2 regions of the Proteiniborus sp. genome follow, and region 2 is predicted to be linked to the other one. Evidence: riboswitches for the same ligand, from Rfam matches in the RefSeq annotation. Region 2 holds a riboswitch; the other holds the start of a gene.
What was found. A riboswitch is a leader RNA that binds a small molecule or an ion and turns the genes downstream of it on or off. The one in region 2 is predicted to bind thiamine pyrophosphate.

Region 1 (3,203 bases), on a different contig from region 2:
AGAAGCTTTGGAAGATATTAAAAACGGAAAAATAATAGTAGTTGTAGATGATGAAGATAGAGAAAACGAAGGTGATTTGTTAATGGCAGCTGAAAAAGTTAGTCCTGAATCAATCAACTTCATGGCTAAGTATGGAAGAGGACTAATCTGTATGCCAATTATAGAAGAAAGGCTTAGAGAGCTTAATATTGGTCAAATGGTAGAAAAAAATACAGATTCTTATGAAACAGCCTTTACCGTATCTATTGACGCTGCAGAAACTACAACAGGAATATCTGCACACGAAAGAGCTTTAACCATTAAGAAATTTCTTGATTCTAAAGCAACAGAAAAAGACTTTAAAAAACCAGGACATATTTTCCCATTACAGGCTAAGAAAGGCGGGGTTTTAAAGAGGGCAGGGCATACAGAGGCTGCAGTTGATTTAGCATCCTTATCAGGCTTGTATCCAGCAGGAGTTATATGCGAGATTATGAATGAAGATGGGACAATGGCAAGAGTACCTCAGCTAATGGAATATTGTAAGGAACATGATTTAAAAATAATTAAAATTGCTGATTTAATAGCCTTTCGACGAAAAAGGGAAGTATATATAAAAAGAGCAGCAGAAGCAAATATGCCAACAAGGTATGGTGAATTTAAAATCATTGGCTATGAAAATACATTAAATGGTGAACATCATGTTGCTTTAGTCAAAGGTGATGTTGCAGATGGTGAGTCAGTTTTAGTCAGAGTCCACTCAGAATGTCTTACTGGTGATGCTTTTGGATCTTTAAGATGTGATTGTGGCGAACAGTTTGCGTCAGCTATGAGGAAAATCGAAAAAGAAGGAAGAGGAATTTTACTTTATATGCGTCAAGAAGGGAGAGGAATTGGCCTTATTAACAAAATAAGAGCTTATTCACTTCAGGATAAAGGAATGGATACAGTAGAGGCAAACCTTGCTCTTGGCTTTCCAGAGGATATGAGAGATTATGGAATTGGAGCTCAGATATTAGCTGATTTAGGAGCAAAGAAAATAAAGCTTATGACTAATAATCCTAGAAAAATTAAGGGACTATCAGGTTATGGCATAGAAATTGTAGATAGAGTACCTATACAGATGAAGTGCAATGAAAGAAATGAGTATTATTTAAAAACAAAGAAAACAAAGCTTGGACATATGTTAAATTTTAGGGAGGAAAAATAATATGAGAACATTCGAAGGAAATTTTATTGCACAAGGATTAAAGTTTGGCATTGTTGTTGGGAGATTTAATGAGTTTATAGGCGGAAAGCTTTTATCTGGAGCTATTGATGCTTTAAAGAGACATGGTGCAGAAGAGGATAATATTGAAATTACCTGGGTGCCTGGAGCATTTGAAATACCCCTTGTTGCTAAGAAAATGGCTAAAACTCAAAAATATGATGGGGTAATATGCCTTGGCGCCGTTATAAGAGGTTCTACACCACACTTTGACTATGTATCAAGTGAGGTATCAAAAGGTATTGCTAATGTATCATTAGAAACTGAAGTCCCTGTAATATTCGGGGTTCTGACAACAGATACTATTGAGCAAGCAATAGAGAGAGCAGGCACAAAAGCTGGAAATAAGGGATATGATGCAGCAGTTACTGCTATAGAGATGGCAAATCTTATTAAGCAGTTTTAGTTTGGGCAGGTTTTGATGCTTTAAATTACTTTGTATTTATTGTAAAAAGAAAACTACTCCTCTTATATTGAATAATTATAATATATATGATAATATTGTTTTGAAATTAAATATAAGATTAAGTACTAGGGGGGCTGGAGAGACCAGCTGAGATTAAGACTCGATAAAGTCTTTGACCCTTAACCTGATCTGGATAATGCCAGCGTAGGGAAGTTGTATTTACTTGTGTTATGTATTAAGCATAAGTCCTTATTTTGGGATTTATGCTTTTTTGTTTTGTCCCAAATATCTTCTAGTACGTAGATTTTTGAAAGGAGGGATGTTCATGTCAACGAAAAAGCTTACCCTATGTGCTTTCCTTATAGCAATTGGAACGTTAACAGGTCATGTATTTTATATTCCTATAGGCGTTGCAAAGTGTTTTCCCATACAGCACACCATTAATATACTATCGGCTGTAATTCTAGGACCTTGGTATGCAGTTGCTAATGCATTTGTAACTTCTCTACTTAGAAACATACTTGGAACAGGCTCTTTATTAGCTTTTCCAGGTAGCATGATAGGTGCATTTTTAGCAGGAGTTCTGTATAAGAAGACTGAGAAACAGATAATGGCTTCGTTAGGCGAAGTATTAGGAACTGGACTTTTAGGCGGACTAGTTGCATATCCAGTTGCAAAGCTGATTATGGGAAAGGATGTGGCTGTTTTCTTCTTTGTATTGCCTTTCATGGTCAGTACTATTGGTGGCACAATAATAGGCAATGGATTATTAAAAGTATTACTTTCAAGTAAATTATTAAAAAACAATAAATAGGGGTGTTTATATATGAAAAATGTATTAACTATAGCTGGTTCAGATAGTAGTGGTGGAGCTGGAATACAAGCAGATTTAAAAACCTTTTCTGCACATGGGGTTTTTGGAATGAGCGTAATTACTGCCATTACAGCTCAAAACACACAAGGTGTTTTTGGAGTACAGGATATTTCTGTAGATATGATAGAAAAACAGATTGATGCAATATTTGACGATATAAAGGTTCATGCTTTAAAGATAGGTATGGTTTCGCAAATAGAAACTATAAAAGTAATATCAGGTAAATTAAAGCAATATTCTCCTGAAAATATAGTAGTAGATCCTGTTATGATATCAAAAAGTGGATATGATCTGCTTGCACCAGAGGCAAAGGAAACTCTTATAAAAGAGCTTTTACCTTTAGCTACGATAGCTACGCCAAATATTCCTGAAGCTCAGGTTATATCTGGAATGAGCATAAATAGCTTAAAGCAAATGGAAGAGGCAGCAATAAAAATACATTCACTAGGAGCAAAAAATGTTCTTATAAAGGGTGGTCATATGGAAGATGACGCAACTGATGTGTTATATAATGGCGACAAATTTATATATTTCAAATCAGAAAGAATAAACACAAAAAATACCCATGGTACCGGATGCACTTTATCATCGGCAATAGCATCTAATCTTGCTAAGGATTTTACAATTGAAGAATCAGTTGCTAATGCAAAGGATTATATAACTACTGCAATAAAACA
Region 2 (3,203 bases):
ATGATACTGGAACTGGAGAAGAGGAATTAATAAATAATAATTTATCCATAATTTTACCAAAGGATAAGGAGGAAGTTGAAGTAAAAATATATAGAATACAAGATAATGAGAGAGAATTGATATATAATGAAATTCATAGTACAAGTGAGGAATCTATTTCTGTTTTGGTTAAGGGTAAGAAAAATGCAAGATATGAAGTATATTTTGATGGCACATTTAAAGGAGAAATCTAATTATCATTTAAGGAGGATTGATTGATGCTAGAAGGAATTATTGTTAAAGGCATAGGTGGTTTTTATTATGTAAAGGTAGATGACACAATTTATGAATGTAGAGCAAGAGGGCTTTTTAGAAAAAACAAAACTGTTCCCCTTATTGGAGATAGAGTTTTGATTAAAATTAATAATGAAGATAATACCGGATATGTAGAACATATTTTTGATAGAATTACAGAATTAAAAAGGCCTCCTGTTTCCAATGTAAACCAAGCTGTAATAGTTTTTGCTGCACAAAAACCTGGTCCTAACTTATGGCTTTTAGATAGATTTTTACTTCTAGCATCATTTCAGGGACTAGATGTGGTTATTTGCATAAATAAATCTGACTTAGATTCAGATGGCGAGGCAGATATGATTTACAAAATTTACAAACGGGCAGGTTATAAAATTATTAAAACAAGCTGTAAAACTAAAGAAGGTATAGATGAAATAAAGGATATTCTAAAAGATAAAATTACTGTATTTGCTGGTCCCTCAGGTGTGGGAAAGTCCACTTTACTAAATAATGTTCAATCTAATTTGAGTCTGCAAACTGGTAGTATAAGTGAAAAAACTAGTCGGGGAAAGCATACAACAAGACATGTAGAACTTATTGAATTAGATTTAGGTGGATGGGTCGTAGATACTCCTGGCTTTAGTACTTTAGACATTGATTTTCTAGAAGAAGATGAACTTGAAAAATACTTTATTGAAATATATAATAAAAGTTCATTTTGTAAATATTCTGGTTGCAATCATTACAAGGAACCAAACTGTGAAGTAAAAAAGGCAGTTGAAATCGGAGAAATAAGCAGATCTAGATATGATAATTATTTAAGTATGTTACAAGAAATTAAACGAATTAGGAGGTATTAGATATGATAAAAATAGCTCCTTCTATTTTATCGGCAGACTTTAGTAGATTAGAAGAGCAAATTAAATTAGTTGAAGAAGGCGGAGCAGATTTAATTCACTTAGATGTAATGGATGGTCATTTTGTTCCTAATATTACTTTTGGGGCACCTGTAATAAAAATGATTAGAAAAGTAACTAAAGTACCTTTTGATGTCCATTTAATGATAGAGAATCCAGATTTGTACATAAAGGATTTTGTGGAGGCAGGAGCAGATATTATTACTGTTCATCAAGAAGCTTGTGTACATCTTCATAGAACTATACAGCATATAAAAAGCTTTGGAATAAAAGCAGGAGTTGCTCTAAATCCATCTACATCTATTGAGAATATAAAATATATAATTGATGAAATTGATATGGTACTTATTATGACAGTTAATCCTGGATTCGGTGGACAGTACTTTATCGAGCAAATGAAAGATAAAATAATAGACTTAAGAAATCTAATTAGTAGTTTTAATAAAAATATTGATATACAAGTTGATGGCGGGATAAAATTAGACAATATTAAAGAAGTAGAATCTTATGGAGCTAATATATTTGTTGCGGGCTCAGCTATTTTTAATAGTAATGATATTGTAAATACTACTAAAATGTTTAAGAACATATAGCTTTACTTTCATTTAAATACTTGCTATAATGTAAGCAAACAGGAATATTTCACACTAGGGGAGCATTAGTGCTGAGAGGAGGCAATTTTCGCTTCGACCCTTTAACCTGATCTAGTTAACACTAGCGTAGGGAAGTGTTTATAAATTATATTTCATTGCACTTATGTGCTATTGAAAACTAAATAGACACTAATCCCTCCCTAGTAAATATTCTAAAATCACAAAGGGAGGTTTTTTTATGATATCTATCGAAAAAAAAGAGAAAGTAAGGTTTTTAACAGAAAGTGGTATTATGATAGCGTTAGCCACTGTACTAAGTATGATAAAGGTTTATGAAGCACCTTTTGGTGGTTCTGTAACTGCTGGAAGTATGATTCCAATAATTCTTATTGGGATAAGATGGGGTACATTACCTGGAATAATAGTAGGATTAGTTTATGGAATACTTCAAGCAATTTTAGAACCATACATTGTGCATCCAATACAATTCCTTTTAGATTATCCAATAGCATTTGGATTACTAGGATTGAGTGGCTTATATAGAAACATAAGTAATATAAACCCTGGCAGTAAAACTATGGATTATGTTGGTGCAATATTTGGGATACTTATAGCGATATTCGGAAGATTTATTAGCCATGTTTTATCAGGGGTTGTGTTTTTTTCAGAAAATGCTGCTGATATAAACTCATGGCTATACTCATTAGGGTATAATGGAGCCTATCTATTAGTAGAATTAGTAATATCTATCATAATTATTATACTTTTATGGAAGCCTATTAGAAAAGCTATTATGTAAAGAGAGTGATTAAATGAAGGCTTTGATTATATCCAATGGAAACTTGAATGACATAGATATAGACTATTATTTTCAAAATGCTGATATAGTTATTTGTGCAGATGGAGGCGCAAGACATTTATTTAGTGAAAACCTTACCCCAGATTTTATAATTGGAGATTTGGACTCATTAGATTTAGAAATTTTAAATAGATTTAAACGAGTAGGAGTAGGACTACAAAAACATTCAACTCATAAAGATAAAACTGACACAGAGCTATCAATAGAATATGCCATTGAAAAGGGAGCTAATGATATTGTATTGTTAGGCGCTATAGGTAGTCGTCTAGATCATTCTATGGCGAATATAATGTTACTCTATAAATTTATTAATCAAAATATTAATATTACTGTTATAGATAGCCACAATGAAGTATTTATAACGAAAGATCTACTTAGGTTAAATAATAAAGAAGATAGTTTTATTTCAATAATACCATTAATTAATTCAAAAGTTAGTCTTCAAGGGTTTGAATATGATACTAATTGTGTAGATTTTAACATTGGTTCTACTTTGGGTATAAGCAATGCAATAAAGGATGAGGTAGGATTAGTAAAAGTTGAAGAAGGAATATGCCTTGT

Region 1: another riboswitch for thiamine pyrophosphate. It lies ahead of thiW (energy coupling factor transporter S component ThiW); the one in region 2 lies ahead of thiT (energy-coupled thiamine transporter ThiT).

The regions. Positions count from the first base shown of each region.
Region 1 is NZ_JAWRHZ010000061.1:172,234-175,436, reverse strand. It holds gene ABV008_RS13815 (bifunctional 3,4-dihydroxy-2-butanone-4-phosphate synthase/GTP cyclohydrolase II) at 1-1,189, shown strand, start outside; gene ribH (6,7-dimethyl-8-ribityllumazine synthase) at 1,191-1,652, shown strand; TPP riboswitch at 1,770-1,880, shown strand; gene thiW (energy coupling factor transporter S component ThiW) at 1,978-2,466, shown strand; gene thiD (bifunctional hydroxymethylpyrimidine kinase/phosphomethylpyrimidine kinase) at 2,479-3,203, shown strand, end outside.
Region 2 is NZ_JAWRHZ010000055.1:124,613-127,815, forward strand. It holds gene pknB (Stk1 family PASTA domain-containing Ser/Thr kinase) at 1-233, shown strand, start outside; gene rsgA (ribosome small subunit-dependent GTPase A) at 258-1,133, shown strand; gene rpe (ribulose-phosphate 3-epimerase) at 1,136-1,783, shown strand; TPP riboswitch at 1,830-1,933, shown strand; gene thiT (energy-coupled thiamine transporter ThiT) at 2,022-2,582, shown strand; gene ABV008_RS11510 (thiamine diphosphokinase) at 2,596-3,203, shown strand, end outside.